Regions from separate parts of the Chryseobacterium sp. WG23 genome, predicted to be linked through region 3. Evidence: riboswitches for the same ligand, from Rfam matches in the RefSeq annotation. Region 3 holds a riboswitch; each other region holds the start of a gene.
The links. A riboswitch is a leader RNA that binds a small molecule or an ion and turns the genes downstream of it on or off. The one in region 3 is predicted to bind cobalamin.
Positions count from the first base shown of each region.

Region 1: it holds a riboswitch for cobalamin, as region 3 does, so the genes downstream of both, MP477_RS21650 (acyl-CoA thioesterase) here and MP477_RS19615 (TonB-dependent siderophore receptor) in region 3, are expected to answer to the same signal.
Region 2: it holds a riboswitch for cobalamin, as region 3 does, so the genes downstream of both, MP477_RS16075 (TonB-dependent siderophore receptor) here and MP477_RS19615 (TonB-dependent siderophore receptor) in region 3, are expected to answer to the same signal.
Region 4: it holds a riboswitch for cobalamin, as region 3 does, so the genes downstream of both, metE (5-methyltetrahydropteroyltriglutamate--homocysteine S-methyltransferase) here and MP477_RS19615 (TonB-dependent siderophore receptor) in region 3, are expected to answer to the same signal.

Region 1 covers NZ_JALCZE010000017.1:60,525-62,729, reverse strand. Annotated here, with positions in the region: gene MP477_RS21655 (hypothetical protein) at 1-560, shown strand, start outside; cobalamin riboswitch at 594-775, shown strand; gene MP477_RS21650 (acyl-CoA thioesterase) at 890-1,273, shown strand; gene MP477_RS21645 (HD family hydrolase) at 1,333-1,923, opposite strand; gene MP477_RS21640 (hypothetical protein) at 1,932-2,205, opposite strand, start outside.
Region 2 covers NZ_JALCZE010000010.1:105,834-108,038, forward strand. Annotated here, with positions in the region: gene MP477_RS16070 (transporter) at 1-500, shown strand, start outside; cobalamin riboswitch at 704-889, shown strand; gene MP477_RS16075 (TonB-dependent siderophore receptor) at 1,000-2,205, shown strand, end outside.
Region 3 covers NZ_JALCZE010000014.1:39,521-41,725, reverse strand. Annotated here, with positions in the region: gene pafA (alkaline phosphatase PafA) at 1-451, shown strand, start outside; cobalamin riboswitch at 619-797, shown strand; gene MP477_RS19615 (TonB-dependent siderophore receptor) at 829-2,205, shown strand, end outside.
Region 4 covers NZ_JALCZE010000001.1:194,088-196,292, reverse strand. Annotated here, with positions in the region: gene metE (5-methyltetrahydropteroyltriglutamate--homocysteine S-methyltransferase) at 1-876, opposite strand, end outside; cobalamin riboswitch at 1,052-1,236, opposite strand; gene MP477_RS00890 (Lrp/AsnC family transcriptional regulator) at 1,436-1,897, shown strand; gene MP477_RS00885 (hypothetical protein) at 2,055-2,205, opposite strand, start outside.

The sequences.
Region 1 (2,205 bases), on a different contig from region 3:
ATCCTGAAAAACAGGACGAGGAAAAGCCTTTTGTAAGGTATGAAACTCTTGATAAGGAAGGAATGGTAAATAAAGATCGTATTGCTTATATTGACCAGCTTCCCCAGTATACACCTTCCAAATCCAAGAATGGAAAGTCGCTTATTTTCACCGATAATTCTGACCCTAAAATCCCCACAGCTCAAAGGAGTAAAGTAGTTATTGATATTTACCCATCCAATGCCGGATACCGTAAAAAGGAGAAAGATGCTGATGGAAAACTCCTTACTATCGATAAAGTAAAGCCATGGGGAATAGGCAATGATCTCCCTGAAGGCATGACCGAAATTAAATCAATCAGGGTTCAGCAGCCTGGAAGAGGTTCTGTTTTTGTAAGGGAAGCTATCAAAAACATGTTTCAGCCCACCATGGATTTCAATAATGTGGCGGTAACCTCTTTAGATAACGACAATATCTTTCTTTATATGATCAATGGTTCAGGAGAATACAGATATACAAGTCTTTGGACCATTAAAAAAGGAAGAGTGATCAGTCAGATTATTTACCATAATCCGGAATAAATTCATTATTTTTGCCCCGAAAAAGTTTAACGCTTATTCATCATGGAAATAGGTTCTGCCTAACAGCAGATTAAAAAGGGAATCGTGTGAAAATCACGAACTGTCGCGCAACTGTAAGTAACTGAAGTCTTTTATTAAGATCCACTGTGCGGGGCATGGGAAGGGGATAAAAGATGTTACAAGTCAGGAGACCTGCCTTTTTCTTAAACAAAAAACTTTCGCGATATGAAGTTTATTGATCTGATGGATTTTTTCAGGGATTTCTTGGATTCCTGTTATTATTCTGTTGTTTTAATAGTATTTCATTTCGTTTTAATTAATAATGAAATATGACTACAGAAGAAAGAATTGAAGCATCTGAAACCAGAATATTTAAAGCGGTTTTCCCTAATACAACGAATCATTATGATACACTTTTTGGAGGTACGGCTATGCAGCTGATGGATGAAGTAGCCTTCATTACTGCTACCCGATTTGCAAGAAAAAGAGTGGTAACCGTAAGCAGTGATAAAATTGATTTTAAAAAACCTATCCCCGCAGGAACTATTGTTGAACTGATTGGGAAAGTTTCCTACGTTGGAAAAACCAGTATGAAGGTCAATGTAGAGATCTACACGGAACAGATGTATTCTTACGAAAGAGAAAAAGCAATCATTGGCGACTTTACTTTTGTAGCCATTGATGAATTCAAAAAGCCAATCCAAATCCTATAATTATAAAGTTTCGGGCGGCCAAAGGCCGCCCGAAACTATTTATAGTAAAAACTAAGCTTTTATTTGATCACTTTTCCGGTTTCCAGACTTCTGGTCAGCAATAATTCAAAAGCTTCCCCCATCTCATCAGAAGCTCTGCAGATGGCATTTTCAAGCATGCTTCTAATTTGTTTTTCCGTAACTCCGGCTTCTGTCCAGCTTTTTCCTGAGGTATGTGAATTGAGGATAAAAGGAATAATTCTGTCAATAGCACACGCAAAAATAGCATCTGGCGTTATTTCTTCTTCAAATTCCAGCCATAAATTGAAAAACTCCGAACGTAACGGCTCGTCTAAAATTCCAAAGATCTTTTGAGCAGAAACTTTTTCCCTTTCAAACTTGCCAACCATCGCTTTTTCATCAAAAAGAAAAGTATCGCCAGCCTCAATTTCAACCAAGTCGTGAATGGAAAGCATTCTGATAACTCTCAGGAGGTCAATGTCAGCACGGTTTTTTGCATAAGGATATAAAATCTGTGCAAGAATAACAATCTGCCACGAGTGTTCTGCAGTATTTTCCCTTCTTGAATCATCTGCATTATAATTTCTTCTTTGTACGTTTTTCAAAGCATCTACTGCCAGGATAAAATCGATTTCTTTCTGAATTTTCATTGTATTATTTATCTATTATATTGCCCTGCCGGATATACCTTGGTTCTGGTAACCCATTTGTTATTTATTTTTTCCCTGGTAATCACTTTTACACGGTCTTCATTGGTCATATCTTCTTCCCTCTCCAATACCTTTTCTAATCCTTTGTTAGGAATTACTTGATATTCTGTAGTAAAAATCATGCAACATCCGGATTTTCCTGTGGCAACAAGGCGCTTACGCTTGGCATCTACACCGAATAATCCAAAATAATTGGAGCCAATTTCCGTAAGCTCCTCACTT
Region 2 (2,205 bases), on a different contig from region 3:
AGCTGAACGGTGGATTGGGCGTAAAAATTCCTTTGGGTAAGTTTGATGAAAAAGGAATTTCAGGAGTTAATCCGAGTTTTCAGCTGGGAACAGGAAGCTGGGATTATCAAGCAGCTTTGAATTATAAATTTCAGAAGAATAAAATTGCGGTATTGCTTAATACAGATTATACCATTAAAACAGAAAATAAAAAGAAGTACCGCTTTGGAAACCAATGGAATTATGCAGCAACAGGCTTTTATCAGGTTGCGGGAAATGAAAAATCTATATTTTCTTTAAAGACAGGGGTTCAGGGAGAAGTGTATGCTCAGAATAAACAGTTTGATGAAGCGCTGCCTAATACTGCCGGAAGTGCATTATATGGAAAGTTGGGCTTTGAGGCTTCCTATAAAAAGTTCAGTCTTGGAAGTGAAGTTATGCTTCCTGTTTATACCCATCTTGCAGGAGGAGATATAGAAGCAAAATCAAGGTTCAGTATTTTCCTGAATATTGGGATATAGTTGATCCTTAACGCAAAGTTTAATGTTTATCATACTTATTCAGATGGGAGATATTTAAACTTTGCGTTTAAAATCATACCTGTAATTTTTACACGAATTCTATTGTACTTTAGTATTTTTCTATTCAAAATTTACCTTTGGTACACATGCTTTTATAATATTGTAAATCATTTTGTTATTTGTGAATATATATTAATTATTTTCTATCTTTGCCGAAATTTGGTAAGCTGTAAAAAGCTTTTAAAAGGGAATCCGGTGAGAATCCGGAACAGACCCGCTGCTGTAAGCTCCACACCAAAATTTTTGAAGATTATATCCACTGTTTTTTAATGGGAAGGATTTCAAAAATGGAGTAAGTCAGAAGACCTGCCAGACCATAAACGTTTGACGCTTTCGTGGAATAAAGCTTTAGGACAACAATGATTTTGTGCAGCGACCACTGTGCTTTGTCGTTGCTTTCTTACATCCATTAGCGTCATCATTATTCATAAATGAGCTAATGGTGGCAAAACTGACTACATCTCAATTTCATAAAGTTGTTTTCACAACATTGGTGTTAACATCACAATTCTTGTTTTCTCAAACAAAGAAAAAAGACACCTTAAAGGAAGAAGCTATTAAGGCTGTCAATATTTACAAAAAGAGCTTTAAAGAAATCGTTCCTGCTCAGATATTGCAGGGAGAAGAGCTTGAAAGACTGAACAGCCACTCTGTTGCAGATGCCTTACGGTATTTTTCCGGTGTTCAGATCAAAGACTACGGTGGAATTGGAGGCTTAAAGACCATTAATATCCGAAGTATGGGAAGCCAGCACGTAGGAGTTTTTTATGACGGAATTCAGCTGGGAAATGCGCAGAACGGCCTTGTGGATCTGGGAAGATATTCTTTGGATGATCTGGAAGAAATATCATTATACAACGGTCAGAAAAGTGAGATCTTTCAGCCGGCAAAAGATTTCGGATCATCAGGTTCTATTTATTTGCAGCCCAAAACACCGGTATTTACCGGAACAAGAAAAACAAATCTTGTTTTGAGGGCAAAAAGTGCATCCATTGATTTATTCAACCCCTCTTTCCGTTTGGAACAAAAAATATCACAGAGAACTTCTGCCAGTTTCAGTGCCGAATTTCTGCAAAGTGATGGTATTTACAAATACCGTTACGAGAAAAAATATCCTAATGGAGAGCAGGCGTATGATACGATTGCTAAAAGAAGAGACTCTGATATTAAAGCAAAACGTTTTGAAACCTCCTTGAATGGAACTTTAAATAACGGAAGCTGGAATATCCGTGGATATGGGTATATTTCAAATCGGGGTATTCCTGCTCCTGTTGTTAACAGCCGTTTTGATGGGAGAGGGGCAAGGATGTTTGATGAGAACTATTTTGTACAGGCCAATCTGAGGAAAAAGTTATTCCCTAAATTCGAAACTCAGCTTAAAGCAAAATTTGCTTACGATTATACCCGTTTTCTGGATACGGTACAGTCTCAGTTAGTTAAATATTCAGATAATACCTACATTCAAAGGGAGCTGTATATATCTTCTTCCAATTTATATACAGTGAGTTCCAATTGGGATATTAGTTTGAGCGGGGATTTCCAGTACAATAATCTGGATGCAGACCTGTATCAATTTTCTTATCCTACCCGCTATACCACATTGGTGGCTTTGGCTACTACCTATCAATGGAACAGGTTTAAAGTT
Region 3 (2,205 bases):
AGATAATTATCAGGTGTATTTTGACAGAAAAGTATTGGCAGATACTAAACTTGAGCTGGATGATGTGAGAAATTTTGCGGTAAAAGAACTTGAAAAAGATCCTACTGTTTTATATGCTGTTTCTGTAGACAGAGTTCAGGAAGCCAGTATTCCGGAGCCTATCAAACAAAGAATTATCAATGGGATCAACAGACAGAGAAGCGGAGATATCCAGTTGATTTCTCATGACTCTATGCTTCCTCCTTATTCTAAAACAGGAACTACACACAGTGTTTGGAACTCTTATGATTCCCATATTCCATTGATTTTTATGGGTTGGGGAGTTCAGCAGGGAGAAAGCAATAAAGAATACCACATGACAGATATTGCACCTACGGTTTCTTCTTTATTGAAAATCCAGTTTCCAAGTGGAAATGTTGGAAATCCGATTACAGAAGTGATGGGGAAATAATCAAACAACATCAGTATATATAAATGGCTGCTTTCAACTATTGGAGGCAGCTTTTATTTTTATAGTATTCATCAAGGCCGGTTGCTGTACAGGATTTTCTAATACTTATGAATAAGACGTAATTTTTTACCTGTTATTTCACTTTTTGTCTAATACATTTAAAAAGCTATCTTTGCAAAAATTATGGTTTCCAATATATTGGAATGAAAAGGGAATCGGGTGGAACTCCCGGACTGTCCCCGCAACTGTAAATCGCAACAAAAGTTTCTGTAAAAAACCACTGTGTAAAAACGGGAAGGTACAGAAGGCGAAAGTCAGGAGACCTGCCAGAATAATAATCAAAATATATATTGCTTTCGGAGGAAGAGTAAATTAGTATGGATATAAAAAGATCTTTAGTACTGCTTTTTTCGTCTTATGGCTGCTTTCTTTTTGGACAAGAGAAGGCCTTAGATACTATTTATGTATTCGACAGCCAGATAAACAAAGTAAAGCTCTTTCATCATGTAACGAATATTACCAATGAAGATGCTGAAAAAAATTCTGCCAACCTTTCCGAATTACTGAGATTTCAATCTCCTGTGTATATCAAAGAAAATGGGCGTGGTGCCGTTTCTTCACCTTCTTTCAGGGGAACTACCGCCCAGCAGACTGCTTTTGTATGGAATGGAATTAATATTAACTCCAGTTTTTTAGGACAGGGAGATATCAATAATATGGCTTTGTTTGGATATGACCAGATCGGAATTAAACCTGGTGGAGGTAGTGTTATTTATGGCAGTGGCGCCATTGGGGGAAGTATTCATTTGAATAGCAGCCTTGATTTTAATAAAGGTTTCCATGCTGCTCTGTTTTCAGAATTTGCATCTTTTAATACTTATAATAATGTTGTTAAAGGTTCTTACAGCAATGATAAGTTCAGCTTTAAAGTTTCCGGAAGCCATTCTATAAGCCAGAATGATTATGAAGTAGAAGAAGCGGGCGGAAAGAAGTATACGAATGACAACGGAAAGTATTACAATACCAATTTCAATATAGCAGTAGCTTATAAAATTGCTCCCCATCATCAGATCTCATGGATATCAGAGACTTTTAACGGAAAACAGCATTATCCTGTTCGTTTTGGTGATCTGGAAACCAAGACAAAGTATCATACCCAGAATTTCAGAAACCTGATGGCCTGGGATTGGAATACCACGCGTTTCAGCAATTCATTTAAAGCAGCCTATACTGAGGAAAATTTTCAGTATTTTGGAGATATTGCAGAACCGGAAACCAGTGGAGGTGCCGGAAAGAATTATATTTTGAAAAATGATTTCAATTACTTCCTCAATTCAAAATGGAATATCAATATTATCGGAGAATTTCAAGTGAATAAAGGTAAGGGAGAGGGAAGCTCAAAAATAGGTGATATCAGCAGAAATGCCGGGTCTATTGCCGGATTACTTCGTTATTTTCCTATCAAAGACTTACGGTTTGAAGCCGGAATCAAGAAAGATTTTGTAGAAGACTTTAAATCACCGGTCTTATTTTCTTTTTCAGGAAAATGGAATGCCACCCAATGGTATGATGTAGGGCTAAGTGTTTCAAGAAACTTCAGAGCTCCTTCATTTAATGACCTCTACTGGACACCGGGAGGAAATCTGAATTTAAAACCGGAAACTTCCTACCAGTTTGAATGGAGTAACCAGTTTAAATTAGGAAATTTTAAATTATCTATAGCTCCTTACTATATGAATATCCGTGATATGATC
Region 4 (2,205 bases), on a different contig from region 3:
TAATGACAGGCTTAGGTTTTCAGGAACAGCATGTAAAATATCTGCCAGCTGCTCAGGATTTCTCACCAGGTCTATATGCAGAACGTCTGCAGGAAGTGACACAGCAAGAGATGCATTGTCTTTCAATCCATCGAAATAGGTCGCAACGATGAATTTTAGCAGTGGGAATTGTTTTCTAAGTTCCCGGTAAACGTACTGGTAGGTTTCTTTTGCTTTCTCTGTTATATCTAAAGTTAAAAACGGCTCATCAAACTGAATCCATTGAGCACCCTGATCCTGAAGTTTTGTTAAGATTTCAGTGTATACCGGAAGAAGGTTTTTGGCAAGATCCAGTTTATCAAATCCCTCTTCTTTTTCCTTTCCTAAAAGAAGATAAGAAACAAGTCCGATGAGTACCGGCTTGGCATTAATTCCTGCTTGTTTAGCTCCCGCAAACTCGTTGAATATTTTGTCGGAAGTCAGTGTAAACTGCTGATTTTTATAAAATTCAGGAACAATATAATGATAATTGGTATCAAACCATTTTGTCATTTCCATGGCCGTGATATCCAGCCCGTCTTTCTGGTATCCTCTGGCCATCGCAAAGTACAGATCCAGCTCTGAATTATTTTTTTTAAGGGCTACTTCATGATAACGTACCGGAATAGCACCTACAATTAAGCTCATATCCAGTACCTGATCATAATAGGAAAAATCATTACATGGAATAAGGTCTATCCCTGCCTCCTTCTGAATATTCCAATTGTGATTGCAGATATTCCTTCCTGTAGTAAGAAGTTCTTCCAAAAGGATTTTGCCTGACCAATATTGCTCGCAGGCTTTTTTGAGTTCTCTTTTGCTACCAATTCGCGGATAGCCAAGAATGTGCGTTTGCATTTTTTTTAAACTTTTAATTAAACTTATTTTTAAAAGCTCTTTGAATGCTTCGTAATGCTTTTGCCGGTAAGATTTTTTTGGGAAATAATGCATACCTGACAGTTCCGTTTTACTCTTGGAAAAACGTACTAAAAAGTATATCATCTGTATGACCCAAAGCTTCAGACCGCGAAAGCATTGTCAATTCAGTAAAGGCAGGTCTCCTGACTTGTAACAGTTTCTGTCGTCCTTCCCGCTTAGGCAGTGGATCACAAGGACAGAACCCTTTGGTATGTTACTTACAGTTGCGCGACAGCTCGTGATTTGCACACGATTCCCTATTAATTTACCTTACGTAAAACCTCTCCTGTTTGATGAAGTATCTGTAAAGAACTATTCTTATCAATTACATTTTCTATCTGTGCTAATAAAAGATTTTAATTTTGTGTAAATTTACAAATACAGAATAAACGAATAATAATTAGTTTTAAATAAAGTAAATAAATCTGTATGATTTTATTTTAAAAGAATATAATTCTGTAATTTTGAATAAAATTAATACTAAAAAGAATAATATCCTGTGGAACATCTTGATACCAAAGATATACAGCTGCTGAGACTGCTTCAGAAAAATGCAAAACTTACCGTTAAGGAGCTTGCCAAAGAAATTAATCTTTCCCCTTCTCCTGTTTTTGAAAGGGTGAAACGTCTGGAACAGGAAGGCTATGTGAAAAAATATGCTGCGGTTCTTGATCCGGATAAACTTAACCGGGGTTTTACCGTTTTCTGCCAGATCAAGCTGAAAATTCATGACCGTTCTGTAGGCTATGATTTCGTTAATGAAATTCTGGAAATAGAAGAAGTGGCAGAATGTTATAATATTTCCGGAGATTTTGATTTCCTGCTGAAAGTTCAGGTCCGGGATATGAAACATTATCAGGATTTTGTATTCAATACACTGGGTTCTGTAGATTCTATCGGAAGTACGCACAGTACGTTTGTAATGGCAGAAGTAAAAAATACCCATGGCTTAACAATCTGATATTTTTGAGTACAATTTTGAGTACAATCGTTTTTAGCGGGTAACAGGTATTTGGAGAAAATAAAGGAATAAATGGGTGAATTCCTGTTGTTTCAGGAGAAAAAGAAATAAAAATAAGACAGAAACAGTTTATTAAAATTGTTTCTGTCTAGGCTCCTTATAAAGGTGAAATGTACACTTCTATTTTAGTGCCGTCATAATTAAAGGTTCCGTCTGAATTTCTTTTACCTAAGAAAACCCAGTCCATATCTACGGGAACAGACCATGCTGATCCTAATGAGAATCCGTTTACAGATCGGATTTCGTTA